DNA from 2 places in the Streptomyces sp. NPDC050416 genome. Region 2 is predicted to be linked to the other one. Evidence: riboswitches for the same ligand, from Rfam matches in the RefSeq annotation. Region 2 holds a riboswitch; the other holds the start of a gene.
The links. A riboswitch is a leader RNA that binds a small molecule or an ion and turns the genes downstream of it on or off. The one in region 2 is predicted to bind S-adenosylmethionine.
Positions count from the first base shown of each region.

Region 1: it holds a riboswitch for S-adenosylmethionine, as region 2 does, so the genes downstream of both, thrC (threonine synthase) here and ACIBL4_RS14430 (aminotransferase class V-fold PLP-dependent enzyme) in region 2, are expected to answer to the same signal.

Region 1 is NZ_JBITII010000012.1:172,461-180,342, forward strand. It holds gene otsB (trehalose-phosphatase) at 292-1,146, opposite strand; gene ACIBL4_RS32255 (trehalose-6-phosphate synthase) at 1,154-2,542, opposite strand; gene ACIBL4_RS32260 (glucosyl-3-phosphoglycerate synthase) at 2,616-3,560, opposite strand; SAM riboswitch class I at 3,716-3,870, shown strand; gene thrC (threonine synthase) at 3,886-5,172, shown strand; gene ACIBL4_RS32270 (ubiquitin-like small modifier protein 1) at 5,283-5,558, shown strand; gene ACIBL4_RS32275 (cold-shock protein) at 6,006-6,209, shown strand; gene groL (chaperonin GroEL) at 6,753-7,882, shown strand, end outside.
Region 2 is NZ_JBITII010000004.1:247,207-255,088, reverse strand. It holds gene ACIBL4_RS14435 (glycerate kinase) at 1-266, shown strand, start outside; gene ACIBL4_RS14430 (aminotransferase class V-fold PLP-dependent enzyme) at 221-1,588, opposite strand; SAM riboswitch class IV at 1,718-1,834, opposite strand; gene trpD (anthranilate phosphoribosyltransferase) at 1,912-2,976, opposite strand; gene ACIBL4_RS14420 (cytochrome bc complex cytochrome b subunit) at 3,114-4,736, opposite strand; gene ACIBL4_RS14415 (Rieske 2Fe-2S domain-containing protein) at 4,733-5,812, opposite strand; gene ACIBL4_RS14410 (c-type cytochrome) at 5,809-6,621, opposite strand; gene ACIBL4_RS14405 (heme-copper oxidase subunit III) at 6,699-7,319, opposite strand; gene ACIBL4_RS14400 (hypothetical protein) at 7,465-7,866, shown strand.

The sequences.
Region 1 (7,882 bases), on a different contig from region 2:
CACGTGGCTCCTCCCGAACGCTCGGACAACCTCGCGCGGGGGGACCCCCACCGAGGCGCTCCGGCGCCTTGCGATCGCACGCACCAGACGCCGCGGAGCCCGCCCTTCGGGCTGACGACGGGAATGCGCCAGACAGGCCCGGGACGCGTCATCCTCCCGAACGCTCGGACAACCTCGCGCGGGGGGACCCCCACCGAGGCGCTCCGGCGCCTTGCGATCGCACGCACCAGACGCCGCGGAGCCCGCCCTTCGGGCTGACGACGGGAATGCGCCAGACAGGCCCGGGACGCGTCAGCCGAGCCGATCCGCCAGTTCGCGCAGCAGGCGTACGACGCCCTCCGGGCCGTCCACCACCACGTCCGCCCGTTCCCTCAGCTCGGTCACCTCGTCGCTGCCGCTGCACACCAGCAGGCCCGGGGTGCCGTCCGAGCGGAGCGTGTCGACGGCCGCGTAGGCGGGCAGGTCGCCCAGGTCGTCGCCGGCGAAGAGGACGGACCCGGCGCCGATCTCCCGGGCGAACCCGGTGAGGGCGGCGCCCTTGTCCATGCCGGGCGGGCGCAGTTCGAGGACCATGCGGCCGGGCTCCACGATCAGGCCGTGGCGGCCGGCCAGGCCGGCGAGCGGATCGCGCAGGGAGTCCAGCGTGGCCTGCGGGTCGGCGGCCCGGCGGGTGTGCACCGCCACGGACCGGCCCTTGTCCTCGATCCAGGTCCCCTGCGACGCGCCGAACCGTTCGAGGAGCTCGGGCAGCTCGGTGCGTACGGCGGCCACGCCCGGATGCGGCTCGGGGGCGCCGATCTCGCCGGTGCGGGCGTCCCAGCGTTCGGCGCCGTAGTGGCCGAGGACCACGAGGTGCTCCAGCCCCGGAACGTCCGCGAAGCCGCCGTTGCGCACCGCGACCTCGGCCGGCCGCCCGGTGATCACCGCCACGGCCGCCACCTTCGGCGCGAGCGCGGCCAGCGCGGGGACGGCCTCCGGGTGGGCCCGGGCCTGTTCGGGGTCGGCCACGATCGGCGCGAGCGTCCCGTCGAAGTCGAGGCCGATCAGCGCCCGGCCGGGGCGGTCGAGGAGGGCGTCCAGACCCTCCTGGCCGGCCTTCGTCGTGGGAGGGGGCAGCGGCTGCGACGCCGGCGTGATGCTGCTCATCCGTCGCTCAGCCCCTCAACGCGTCGAGCTGGTCCAGGAACCACTGCGCCGGCGGCAGCGCGGTCGCCGCCGCTGCCAGCCGCTTGCTGCGCTCGGCCCGCTCCTCCGGGCGCATCGACAGCGCCTCGTGCAGGGCCGCCGCCGTCCCCGTCACGTCGTACGGGTTCACCACGATCGCGTCCTCGCCCAGCTCCTCGAACGCCCCCGCCTCCCGCGACAGCACCAGGGCGCAGCCCTCGTCGGAGACGACCGGGACCTCCTTGGCGACGAGGTTCATGCCGTCCCGGATGGGGTTGACGAGTGCCACGTCGGCCAGCCGGTACGCGGCCAGGGAGCGGGCGAAGTCGTCCTTGAGGTTGAGGACGACCGGGGTCCACCCCGGCGTGCCGAACTCGGCGTTGATCTCCTCCGAGAGCCGCCGCACCTCGGCCGTGTACTCCCGGTACACCGCGAGGTCCTGGCGCGAGGGATACGCGAAGGCCACGTGCACCACGCGCTCGCGCCACTCGGCGTGGGTCTGAAGCAGCCGGCGGTAGGCCAGCAGGCCGCGCACGATGTTCTTCGACAGCTCCGTGCGGTCGACCCGGACGATGGTGCGGCGGCCCTCGCCGATCTCCTCCCGGAGCGCGGCCATCCGCTCCTCGACGTCCTGCTCGTGCGACCGCTTCCGCAGGAAGTCCGCGTCGGCCCCGAGCCCGTGCACACCGATCCGCGTGCCGCCGAGCCCGCCGGCGAACTGCTCGGCGCACGCGGTGAACGCGTCCGCCCAGCGGTGCGTGAGGAAACCCAGCCGGTCCGCGCCCAGCATGCCGCGCAGCACCTGCCCGGCCACGTCGTCCGGCAGCATCCGGAAGTACTCGGGCGGCGCCCACGGCGTGTGCGAGAAGTGGCCGATCCTCAGGTCCGGGCGCAGCTCGCGGAGCATGCCCGGGACCAGCGTCAGGTGGTAGTCCTGCACCACGACCGCCGCGCCCTGCGCCGCCTCCTCGGCCAGCGCCTCGGCGAACGCCCGGTTGTACGTCTCGTAGGACGCCCACTGGCGCCGGAACTCCGCGTCGAAGACCGGCTCCAGCGGCGTCTGGTAGATCATGTGGTGCACGAACCACAGCACCGAGTTGGCGATGCCGTTGTACGCGTCCGCGTGCACGTCGGCCGGGATGTCCAGCATCCGCACGCCGTCCTCGCCGACGCCCCGCCGGACCGCCTCCCGGTCGCCGTCGGACAGCGCCGAGCACACCCACAGCGCGTCCGCGTCCGAGCCGATCGCGGACAGCCCCGAGACCAGCCCGCCGCCACCCCGCTTGGCGTTCAGCGAACCGTCATCGCCCACCGCGTACGAGACCGGACCGCGGTTGGACGCCACCAGCACCTGTGCAGCACCGTACGTCGAAGCCATACGCCTCAACCTAGCCCGGCCCGGAAACGCTCAAACGTGCGGCCCCGCCCCACCCGGCCGAAAACGACCCCGGTCAGGCCGCTCTCCTCGCCTGGTACTCGGCGATCTCCACCATCGGCGGACGCTCCTCGGTGTCCACGGAGTAGGTGCGCGGCTCGAAGCCGTCGCCGCCCCGCTCGAACTGTGTCAGGGACGGCCGGATCAGATGCCCGCGGGCCAGCCGCAGCTGGGCCGTGCGGTAGATCGCGGCGGCCATCCGGCCCAGCGCCTGCCCGTCCTGGTGCCGGTGCTTGCGCACCCCGACGTCCACCTGGGCGAGGGCGTCCAGGCCCACCAGGTGCAGCGCGTCGACCAGCATGCCCAGCTCGACGCCGTACCCGACGGGGAAGGGCAGCTGCTCCAGCAGCGAGCGGCGGGCCGCGTACTCGCCGCCGAGCGGCTGCACGAACCCGGCCAGCTGCGGCCAGTGCATGTTGAGCAGCGGGCGGGCCATCAGCTCCGTGACCCGGCCGCCCTGCCCGGCCGCCCCGCCGAGGGGACGGTCGTACATGCCCTTCACCAGGGCGACGTCCGGGTCGGTGAGCAGCGGGCCCACGATCCCGGAGACGAAGTCGGACGAGAAGTCCCTCAGGTCCGCGTCGATGAAGCAGACGATGTCCCCGCGCGTGACGAGCAGCGAGCGCCACAGCACCTCGCCCTTGCCCGGAACGGCGGGGATCCGCGGGATGATCTCGTCGCGGTGCACCACCGTCGCGCCCGCGGCGGCGGCCACCTCCGACGTGCGGTCGGTCGACCCCGAGTCGACGACGACCAGCTCGTCGACGAGCGGGACCTGCCGCATCAGGTCGTGACGGATGATCGCGGCGATGTCACCGACCGTCTCCTCCTCGTTGAGCGCGGGCAGCACCACACTCACCGTCTGGCCTGTGCGCTGCTTGGCGGCCAGGATCTGGTGGAGCGGACGATCGGTCGCTGACCAGGACCGGGTGCTCAGCCAGCGCTCGACTTCTTCCAGCACCGTGGCGGCTCCTCTGCGTACTCTCGGCGGGACGGACTGTGACCCATCTCGCGGTTCGGACGACTATCTCAACTGTCCTGGTCGTCGGTTACAGTCTTGAACAACGCGGATGACCATCGCATGTCCGGGGTCGTCCGTTGTTTACAACCGAATACAGCTCATCCAGAGGGGCAGAGGGATACGGCCCGATGAAGCCCCGGCAACCCTCCAGCCGATACTCGTAGGTCACTGTCGACCGCTCCGCGAGGCTCCGGCTCGGGAAGGTGCCAAATCCGTCTCACGGCGAGATGCGTCGTGAGGAAGATGAGGAAGGGCCTCGCCTCACATGGCTGTGCAGACTGTTGCAAGCACCACCGACTCCACCGTAGACCTCGGCCCCGCCGCCGCCCTGAGCTGCCGCGAGTGCGGTCACCGCGTACCCCTCGGTCCGGTCTTCGCGTGCGAGGAGTGTTTCGGCCCGCTGGAGATCGCCTACGACTTCTCGGCCTACGGCACCGAGGAACTCCGCAAGCGGATCGAAGCGGGACCCGCGAACATCTGGCGCTACGCCCCGCTGCTGCCGGTCCCGGCCGACGTGGCGACCAAGCCGAACATCAACCCGGGCTGGACCCAGCTCGTCAAGGCCGACAACCTCGCGCGCGAGCTGGGCGTCGAGGCGGGCAAGCTCTTCATCAAGGACGACTCCGGCAACCCGACGCACTCCTTCAAGGACCGGGTCGTCGCCCAGGCCCTGGAGGCCGCCCGCGCCTTCGGCTTCACCACGCTGTCCTGCTCCTCCACCGGCAACCTCGCCGGCGCCGTCGGCGCCGCGGCGGCCCGCGCCGGCTTCCGCTCCTGCGTGTTCATCCCGCACGACCTGGAGCAGGGCAAGGTCGTCATGGCCGCGATCTACGGCGGCGAGCTCGTCGGCATCCAGGGCAACTACGACGACGTGAACCGCTTCTGCTCCGAGCTGATCGGCGACCCGGCCGGCGAGGGCTGGGGCTTCGTCAACGTCAACCTGCGGCCGTACTACGCGGAGGGCTCCAAGACCCTGGCGTACGAGATCTGCGAGCAGCTCGGCTGGCAGCTGCCGGACCAGATCGTGGTGCCGATCGCCTCCGGCTCGCAGCTCACGAAGATCGACAAGGGCCTGCAGGAGCTGATCAAGCTCGGGCTGGTCGAGGACAAGCCGTACAAGATCTTCGGCGCGCAGGCCGAGGGCTGCTCTCCGGTGTCGACGGCGTACAAGGCCGGCCACGACGTCGTCCGCCCCCAGAAGCCGGACACCATCGCCAAGTCGCTGGCGATCGGCAACCCGGCGGACGGGCCGTACGTGCTGGATATTGCGCGGCGGACGGGCGGTGCGGTGGAGGACGTCAACGACGAGCAGGTCGTTGACGCGATCAAGATTCTCGCCCGGACCGAGGGCATCTTCGCGGAGACCGCCGGTGGTGTGACCGTGGGTGTGGCGAAGAAGCTGATCGAGAACGGGGTGCTCGACCCGTCGAAGACGACCGTGGTGCTGAACACGGGGGATGGTCTGAAGACGCTGGATGCGGTGGCCGGGACCGGGCTTACCGCGACCATTCGTCCCAACCTGGATTCGTTCCGTGAGGCTGGGCTCGTCTGATCGTTGTCTGCTGCGGGCCGGTGGGGGCTGGTCGCGCCCACGCGGCGGAGCCGCGCATCGATACAGCCCCGCGCCCCTAGGCTCGCTACCCAACCGGAGGTTTTGAAGTCATGAGCGTCACCGTTCGTATCCCCACCATCCTGCGTACCTACACCGGCGGGCAGGCCGAGGTCGCCGCCGAGGGGGCGACCCTCGGCGAGGTCATCGCCGATCTCGAGAAGAACCACACCGGGATCGCCGCCCGGGTGCTGGACGACCAGGGCAAGCTGCGCCGGTTCGTCAACGTGTACGTCAACGACGACGACGTGCGGTTCGAGCAGGGGCTGGAGACGGCGACGCCGGACGGTGCCGGGGTGTCGATCATTCCCGCCGTCGCGGGTGGCTGAACCGGTCGACCGGCTTGATTATTACCTTCGGTAACGGCGGTCACTGAGAGTTCATCGAATTGCCCCCTCCGTAAGAGAAACGGAGGGGGCAATTCTGTGTGATTGAGCGCGGTACAGTTGGGGAACGCACCGCCGATCTCCTGATCGGGAGCCCTTAATTCCTGCCGCGCGCCCGACAAGATGTAGCCAAAGTGTGTGCGTCTTTCGCGGCTTTTGTTCCTTTTGTGTGGCCCGACTTGCCCTGAAGTCTGGCGAATTCTCCCCACATTCCGGATCCTGCGCGTCCAGAATTCTCGTCCGATTGACCTGTTGCAGACGGCAGTTGGACAGATACATTCAGCCGCGGTCGACGCGTTCCGGCGCACGCCCCCAACCGTGGGGGGTGAGGTCTGACCCGGGTCCGCGAAGTGTGGATCTGTGCAAGGGCCAGTAATAGGGGAGTTAGGCATGGCTCAGGGCACCGTCAAGTGGTTCAACGCGGAGAAGGGGTACGGCTTCATCGCGGTCGACGGTGGTGCGGATGTTTTCGTCCACTACAGCGCGATCCAGATGGACGGCTACCGCACCCTGGAGGAGGGCCAGCGGGTCGAGTTCGAGATCTCGCAGGGCCAGAAGGGACCGCAGGCCGACATGGTTCGCGTCTCTGCCTGAACGCGCACCACGACCAAGCGCAAGCGACCGGTCTTCTCTGAAGGGCCCGCACCCCACGGGGTGCGGGCCCTTCGGCCTGCCTGCTCGGGGGCCGGCGCCCGGGGTGACGGGATCGCCGGGCGACCGCTCGTCGAAACCGCCGCGCCCGAACGCGCCTCGGCGCCCGCCCGGTGCCGGGCGCGGGGGTTCTCCCTCCGGACTCGCTCGCGTCGTCGGTCGCGTCTCGCCGTCGCGGGCCGGGGGTCAGGCATTTCTCTGCTCGCCCGGTCCGCCGCGGCGCTCCCGTGGCCTGCGGGCCGAGCCGGATGCGCTCTGTTCGCCGGAGGCTGAGCGCCCGCTCGAACCGTGGGAGTCGCTTGCACTCGCCATGCCCGAGTGCTAATCATTGCGTTAGCACTCTGAAGGTGAGAGTGACAACGTAAGGACCGGGTCGGTGAGGCCCGCAGGCTGGGTGGGAAGGAACCACGAGGCCGGCGAGCCGTCCGTCGCGGGCGCGGGCGCGGTCCGAAGTAATCACCCCCAGTCCTGGAGGGACCACTTCACATGGCCAAGATCATCGCGTTCGACGAGGAGGCGCGGCGCGGCCTCGAGCGCGGCATGAACCAGCTCGCGGACGCCGTCAAGGTGACGCTCGGCCCCAAGGGCCGCAACGTCGTCCTCGAGAAGAAGTGGGGCGCCCCCACGATCACCAACGATGGTGTGTCCATCGCCAAGGAGATCGAACTCGAGGACCCGTACGAGAAGATCGGCGCCGAGCTGGTCAAGGAAGTCGCCAAGAAGACGGACGACGTCGCCGGTGACGGTACGACCACCGCGACCGTTCTCGCCCAGGCCCTGGTCAAGGAAGGCCTGCGCAACGTAGCCGCCGGTGCCAACCCGATGGCCCTCAAGCGCGGCATCGAGCGCGCCGTCGAGGCCGTCTCCGCCGCCCTGCTGGAGCAGGCGAAGGACGTCGAGACCAAGGAGCAGATCGCCTCCACGGCCTCCATCTCCGCCGCCGACACCCAGATCGGCGAGCTCATCGCCGAGGCCATGGACAAGGTCGGCAAGGAAGGCGTCATCACCGTCGAGGAGTCCCAGACCTTCGGTCTGGAGCTGGAGCTCACCGAGGGTATGCGCTTCGACAAGGGCTACATCTCGGCGTACTTCGCCACCGACATGGAGCGTATGGAGGCCGTCCTCGACGACCCGTACATCCTGATCGCCAACTCGAAGATCAGCAACGTCAAGGACCTGCTGCCGCTCCTCGAGAAGGTCATGCAGTCCGGCAAGCCGCTGCTGATCATCGCCGAGGACGTCGAGGGCGAGGCCCTGTCGACCCTGGTCGTCAACAAGATCCGCGGCACCTTCAAGTCCGTCGCCGTCAAGGCCCCGGGCTTCGGCGACCGCCGCAAGGCGATGCTGCAGGACATCGGCATCCTCACCGGCGGCGAGGTGATCTCCGAGGAGGTCGGCCTCAAGCTGGAGAACGCCACGATCGACCTCCTGGGCAAGGCCCGCAAGGTCGTCATCACCAAGGACGAGACCACCATCGTCGACGGTGCCGGCTCCGCCGAGCAGGTCCAGGGCCGGGTCAACCAGATCCGCGCCGAGATCGAGAACAGCGACTCGGACTACGACCGCGAGAAGCTGCAGGAGCGCCTGGCGAAGCTGGCCGGCGGCGTGGCCGTCAT
Region 2 (7,882 bases):
GGGCCAAGCTCCACGGCCGCCCGGTCCTGGCCCTGGCGGGCACGCTCGGCGAGGGCGCGCACGAGGTGCCGGGCGTGGACGCCTGCCACGGCATCCTGCCCGCCCCCATGGAGCTGGCCGAGGCACTGCTGCGCGCGAGCGAACTGCTCACCGATGCCACGGAACGCGCCCTGCGGATGATCGTCCTCGGCGCGCGGCTGCCCCTGACCCTCGAGGCGGTTCAGGCGGAGGTGTCCGGCACGCAACGCCCGTCCTCCGTACGGTAGTTCCACCGCGCCCCGTCCGTCACGAGTTCCCGCACGGCCCGCACGAACCGCTCCACGTGCTCATCCGGCGTACCCGCACCGAAGCTGACCCGGATGGCGTTGAGGGACTTCTCGCCGGGAGCCGCCTCCGGCGACCCGCACTCGCCCTGCGTCTGCGGGTCACTGCCGAGCAGCGTGCGCACCAGCGGGTGGGCGCAGAACAGCCCGTCCCGGACGCCGATGCCGTACTCGGCGGAGAGCGCGGCGGCGAAGTGCGAGCTGTTCCAGCCCTCGACGACGAAGGAGAGCACACCGACGCGCGGGGCGTCGTCCCCGAAGAGGGACAGGAACCGCACCTGGGGGACGTCGGCGAGCCCCTCGCGCACCTTGGCGACGAGGTACTGCTCGCGGGCGACGAGCGTGTCGAAGCCGGCCTCCGTCAGTGCCTTGCAGGCGGAGGCGACGGCGTAGGCGCCGATGACGTTGGGCGATCCGGCCTCGTGACGGGCGGCGCTGTCGTGCCACTCCACGTCCACTCCCCCGTCCGTGAGCCGGGTGACCTTGCGGCTGGCGCCGCCGCCCGCGAGGTACGGCTCGGCCTCGCGCAGCCAGTCGGCCCGCCCGGCCAGCACGCCGGAGCCGAAGGGCGCGTACAGCTTGTGCCCGGAGAAGGCGACCCAGTCGACGTCGAGGTCGGCGACGGACACGGGGTGGTGCGGGGCCAGCTGGGCGGCGTCGAGCACGATCCGGGCGCCGTGCGCGTGCGCGGCCGCCGCGAGTTCCCGTACGGGCCACAGCTCGCCGGTGACGTTGGAGGCGCCGGTGACGCAGACGAGGGCCGGGCCGTGCGGGTCCCTCCCGGCGAGGGCGCGCTCCAGAGTCTCGACGGCCTGACGGGGGCTGCGCGGGGCGTCGAGGTACGTGACGCGGGCGTCGCGCCAGGGCAGCAGGGAGGCGTGGTGCTCGGTCTCGAAGACGAAGACCTGGCAGCCCGCCGGGAGCGCGGCGGCCAGGAGGTTGAGGGAGTCGGTGGTGGACCGGGTGAAGACCACCTGGTCGCCGTCCCGGCAGTCGAGGAACTCCGCGACCGTCCGGCGGGCGTTCTCGAACAGGTCGGTCGACAGCTGGGACAGGTACCCGGCACCGCGGTGGACGCTGCCGTAGTACGGCACGTAGGCGGCGACGTCGTCCCAGACCCGCTGGAGCGCCGGGGCGCTGGCGGCGTAGTCGAGCGCGGCGTAGGTGACCTCGCCACCGGTGACGAGCGGAACGGTGACATCCGCACCCAGAACGGGCAGCGGGGCACAAACGGACGGGGCGGCGGCAACGGTGGAGACAGACATGACGGAACTCCCGTGAAGTCAGGTGGAATCCGCCCGCGAGCACATGGCTCAAGCGGGGGTGAAGGAAAAGGGGTGCGGAGGCGGGGCTCTGCGGCCCTATCGCATTCGCTGGTTCACGAGAGACTCCTCGTCACGCGCTTGCCACAGACCTCGCTGCCTGCGGCCTGGTCTTCACCCGGGGCACCCCGCCACGGACGGAGGGTTGCCGGACAGTCGGCCGGGGCCTCATGACTGTCACTCATGACCTGGAAAGGAACCTACGAGAACGATCGAGGTCCCGCAACCCGCGTCCGGATCGCGGGACACCCGGCGTCAGAAAGGCCCTACGCGTTGCTCGCCGCCACCCACCGCTCCAGGGTCCGCTTGGCGGCCCCGGAGTCGATCGATTCGGCCGCCTTCGCCATACCGGCACGGATCTGCTCGGCCAGCGTCCCCGGGCCGGGTTCGAGGGCCACGAGAGCCGCCGCCGAGTTCAGCAGGACAGCGTCGCGCACCGGGCCCGTCTCGCCGTCCAGCAGACGGCGGGCGACCTCCGCGTTGTAGGAGGCGTCGGCGCCGCGCAGGGCCTCCACGGGGACGAGTTCGAGGCCCACGTCGCGCGGGTCGAAGGCCTTCTCGGTCACCTTGCCGTCGCGGACGACCCACACTCTGGACGTGGCGGTGGTGGTCAGTTCGTCGAGGCCGTCGTCCCCCCGGAAGACCAGGGACGAGTGGCCGCGCTCGGCGAAGACGCCCGCGACGATCGGTGCCATGCGCGGATCCGCGACACCGACGGCCTGGGCGCGTACCTTCGCCGGGTTGGTCAGCGGACCGAGGACGTTGAAGATCGTCCGGATGCCCAACTGGCCGCGCGCCGCGCCCGCGTGGCGCATCGCCGGGTGGAACTTCGCCGCGAAGCAGAAGGTGATCCCGGCCTCCTCGGCGACCTGGGCCACCCGGTGCGTCGGCAGCTCCAGATTGACGCCGAGCTTCTCCAGCACGTCCGAGGCGCCGGACGCCGACGACGCCGCGCGGTTGCCGTGCTTGACGACCTTCGCGCCCGTGCCGGCGATGACGATGGCCGACATCGTGGAGATGTTGACGGTCTTCGCCCCGTCGCCGCCCGTGCCGACGATGTCGACGGCCGGGCCCGGCACCTCGATCACGTTCGCGTGCTCGTACATCGCGCGGACGAACCCGGCGATCTCCTCGACGGTCTCGCCCTTGGCCCGCAGCGCCACCACGAGCCCGGCGATCTGGGCGTCCGTCGCCTCGCCGCGCATGATCAGGTCCATCGCCCACGCGGTGTCGTCGGCGGTCAGGTTCCTGCCGTCCAGCAGACCGTTCAACAGCAGGGGCCAGGAGCGGCCCGCCGCGGTGTCGCCTCCAGCGGGGGTCACAGCGCTCATAAGCCGCTCCAGGGTCAGGCGTCCCGCACTACGGGACGAGAGTCTCAACGAGGTCCACCCTATCCAGCCGCGGGGCACCGCGAAGGGCCCCGTCCGAACACCGGACGGGGCCCTTCAGTGGCGTGGCGAAGCAGTGATCAGTGGTGGCCGTGGCCGCTCGTGATCTCCCGGTACTCCTCGGCGGTCGGCTTCGGGATCTGGGCTCCCTCGCCGTAGTAGGACTCGCTGAGCTTGGCGCGCAGCTTCTCGGAGCCCTTCACCTTGCGCTCGACACCGTTCTCGTCGACCGTCGGGCCGATCTCGACCGGCTGGTACTGCTCGTGGGCCGTGAGCGTGTACATCTGCTCCTGGCTGAGCGGCTCGTGCACCTCGATGAACTCACCGTGCGGCAGGCGCTTGATGATGCCCGACTCGCGGCCGTGCAGCACCTTCTCCTTGTCGCGGCGCTGGAGGCCGAGGCAGATGCGCTTGGTGATGATGAACGCGACGACCGGCCCGGCGAAGAACCCGATCCGGACGAACCAGGTGACCGCGTTGATCGACAGATGGAAGTGCGTGGCGACGATGTCGTTGCCACCGCCGATCAGCATGATCATGTAGCCGGTGACCCACGCGACACCGAAGGCGGTGCGCGTCGGGGCGTTGCGCGGCCGGTCCAGGATGTGGTGCTCGCGCTTGTCCCCGGTGACCCACGACTCGATGAACGGGTAGAGGGCGATGATCCCGAGGAACAGGCCGAAGAGGACCAGCGGGATGAACACGCCCAGGACGAGCGTGTGACCCCAGAGGTTGATCTCCCAGCCCGGCATGGCCCGGACCAGACCCTCGGCGAAGCCCATGTACCAGTCGGGCTGCGCGCCCGTCGACACCTGGTCGGGCCGGTAGGGGCCCAGGACCCAGATGGGGTTGACGGTCGCGACGCCGGCGATGGCCGCGATGACACCGAAGACCAGGAAGAAGAAGCCTCCGGCCTTGGCCATGTAGACCGGCAGCAGCGGCATGCCGACGACGTTCTTATTGGTGCGTCCGGGACCCGCGAACTGCGTGTGCTTGTGGTAGAAGACCAGGATCAGGTGGCCGACCACGAGCCCGAGCATGATGCCCGGCAGCAGCAGGATGTGGATCGAGTAGAACCGGGCGACGAAGTCGGTGCCCGGGAACTCCCCGCCGAACAGGAACATCGAGATGTACGTGCCGACGATCGGCACGGACAGGATCGCGCCCTGCGTGAAGCGGACACCGGTGCCGGAGAGCAGGTCGTCCGGGAGCGAGTAGCCGGTGAAACCGGTGAACATGCCCAGGACGAACAGCAGGAAGCCGAACAGCCAGTTGATCTCGCGCGGCTTGCGGAACGCGCCGGTGAAGAAGACGCGCATCATGTGCACGAACATGCCGGCGAGGAAGATGATCGCCGCCCAGTGGTGGATCTGCCGGATGAGCAGACCGCCGCGCACGTCGAAGCTGATGTCCAGCGTGGAGGCGAACGCCTCCGACATCAGCTGCCCCTGGAGCGGGACGTAACTGCCGTGGTACTCCACCTCGTTCATCGACGGGTGGAAGAACAGCGTCAGGTACACACCCGTCAGGATGATGATGATGAAGCTGTAGAGGCAGATCTCACCCAGCATGAAGGACCAGTGGTCCGGGAAGATCTTGCGCATGTTGGCCTTGGCCAGGGAGTAGATCCCCAGGCGGCCGTCGGCCCAGTCGGCGACCCGCTCTCCGGCGGGCGCCTTGCGGCGTGTCTGTGCAGTGCTCATCCGCGCTCCCAGAAAGCAGGGCCGACGGGCTCTTCGAAGTCGCCGAGCGCCTCGAGGTAGCCCGCGTCGTTCACGCCGATGCGGAGCTGCGGCAGAGCGTGACCAGCGGGACCGAAGATCACTCGGGCACCGTCGGAGAGGTCGAAGGTGGACTGGTGGCAGGGGCAGAGCACGTGGTGCGTCTGCTGCTCGTACAGGGAGATCGGGCAACCGACGTGGGTGCAGATCTTCGAGTACGCGACGATGCCCTCGTGCGACCACTCGAGCTCGCGCTTGTCCTTGATGTTCTCCGGCTGGATCCGGACGATCATCAGGGCGGCCTTGGCGATCTCGTTCTGGAACTCGTGGTCGTGCTCCTCCAGGCCCTCGGGCTTGGCGAAGGTCAGCGAGCCGACCGCGACGTCCGACGGACGCAGCGGCTCGTTCGTGTTCATGTTGACGAGCAGCTTGCCCTTGGACCAGAGCGTGTGACGCAGCTTGTCCTCGGGCAGCGGGCCGAGGTCGCGCAGCAGCACGACACCGGAGAGCGGCACCAGCGTGAGCGCGCCGAACATGGTGTTGCGGATCAGCTTGCGGCGGCCGAGCGCGGACTCCTTGGCGCCCTGCTTGAAGTCCGCGAAGACCTTCTCGCGAACTTCGGGCTCCGCCTCGATCGGGTGCCGCTCGTCGGCGATCTCCACGTCCGACATCAGGGTGCGGGCCCAGTGGACCGCGCCCGCGCCGATGCAGAACAGCGCGATGCCGAGCGTCATGCCCAGCGCGAAGTTCAGCGCGCTGATGTGACCCAGCGGGAAGATGTAGACCGACTTGTCGACCGGGATCGCCACGAACGCGGCGATGAAGGCGATGGTGGCCAGCATCGACACCGTGAACATCAGGGCGACCGAGCGCTCGGACCGCTTGGCGGCCTGCTCGTCGACGTCCTGGATCCGGTGCTCGTGGGGGGGCAGGCCCGGGTCGGCGAACGGGTGCTCGTCCGCGGGGCTCAGCGCCCCGTGCCCGTGCTCGTCATGTCCTGCGGTCTGCTCGGACCGCTCAGCAGGCAGGTTCTCTTCTGGAATGTCTTGGCTACTCATGACTTCTTGGCCTTTGCGGTCCGGGCGGCGACCCACACGGCGACGGCGATCAGCCCGCCCAGACCGAAGATCCAGCCGAACAGGCCCTCGCTGACCGGCCCGAGGCCGCCGAGCTCGAGACCGCCGGGGCTCTCGGACTTGCTGCTGTTGACCGCGTCCAGGTACGCGATGATGTCCTTCTTGTTCTTCTCCGAGAGCGTGGTCTCGGGGAAGGACGGCATGTTCTGCGGGCCGGTCTCCATGGCCTCGTAGATGTGCTTCGGGGAGACACCCTCGAGGTCCGGTGCGTACTTGCCGTGCGTCAGCGCACCGCCCTTGCCGGTGAAGTTGTGGCACTGCGCGCAGTTGGTGCGGAACAGCTCACCGCCCTTGGCGATGTCGGCACCCTGGGGGCCGTACTGCTCCTCGGTCGGGATGGCAGGACCGGCGCCCAGCGAGGCGATGTAGGCCGCGAGCTGGTCGATCTCGGCCTGGCTGTAGATGTTCTTCTTCTTGGGGACCTGGGGGCCCTGGGAGGTGGCGGCCGGCATACGGCCGGTGCCCACCTGGAAGTCGACGGCGGCGGCGCCGACACCCACCAGGCTCGGCCCGTCGGAGGTGCCCTGACCGCCGGTGCCGTGGCAACTGGCGCAGCCGACCGAGTAGAGCTTCTTGCCCTCCTCGATGGTGAGGGACTGGGCGGTTTCGTCGGCCTCAGCCTTGCTCGTGGGTGCGAACACGGCGTACAGCCCCCCGCTGAAGAGCAGCGCGAGGAGTAGGACGACGACCGCCGCCAACGGGTGGCGTCGTCGTGCGGAGAGCTTTTTCACGGATTACCCCGGTGTCAGGATCTTCTGCGTCGGTGCTTCTGGGATGCGTGCCTCGTCGGGCGCGCGCTGCGGTCCCGCTACTTGATCATGTAGATCGTGGCGAAGAGGCCGATCCAGACGACATCGACGAAGTGCCAGTAATAGGACACGACGATCGCGGCGGTCGCCTGCTCGTGGGTGAACCTCCGGGCCGCGTAGGTCCGGCCCAGGACCAGCAGGAAGGCGATGAGACCGCCCGTCACATGCAGGCCGTGGAAGCCGGTGGTCAGGTAGAAGACCGAGCCGTACGGGTCGGAGGACAGGGACAGGCCCGCGTCCTTGACCAGCTCGGTGTACTCGAAGACCTGACCGCCGATGAAGATCGCACCCATCACGAAGGTGACGATGAACCACATCCGCAGCTTCTTCACGTCACCGCGCTCGGCGGCGAAGACGCCGAGCTGGCAGGTGAGCGAGGAGAGCACCAGGATCGTGGTGTTCGTCGCCGAGAACGGGAAGTTGAGATGGGCAGCCATCTCCTTCCAGTGATCGGGACCCGTCACCGATCGCAGGGTGAAGTACATCGCGAAGAGGGCCGCGAAGAACATCAGCTCGGAACTCAGCCAGATGATGGTTCCGACGCTGGTGAGGTTCGGCCTGTTGACCGACGGGTGCGCGTGCCCGGTTTCTACTGTCGTTGCTGTCGCCACGACCGACATTATGTCGGTCGCTTATCCCGCCCTCACTCCGGGGGGTGCCGTTCGGAGTGTCTGAGCCGGTCGTACCGGTGTTGACGTGGTGTTCAAGGGAGTAGCATCCGGCCCAACGGGCCTGTCCTTACGACGCTGACGTCACGGAGGAACAATGCAGCCGACCGCCACGGTGCTGGTCTACAGCGACGACTCCAACACCCGCGAGCAGGTGCGGCTCGCCACGGGACGGCGGCCGGCGCCGGACGTTCCCCTGGTGGAGTTCGTGGAGTGTGCGACTCCTGACGCGGTGGTCAGGGAGCTGGACCGGGGTGGGATCGACGTCTGTGTGCTGGACGGTGAGGCCGTGCCGATGGGGGGCATGGGGCTGTGCCGGCAGATCAAGGACGAGGTGTTCGACTGTCCGCCGGTGTTGCTGCTCATGGGGCGGCCGCAGGATGCGTGGCTCGCGACCTGGAGTCGCGCTGAATCGGCGGTGACGTTGCCGGTGGATCCGGTGGAGTTCGCCTCCGCTTTGGCTTCCCTGTTGCGGTCGCGGGCGGCTTTGAACGCCTAGGAGCTCGGGACGTCCG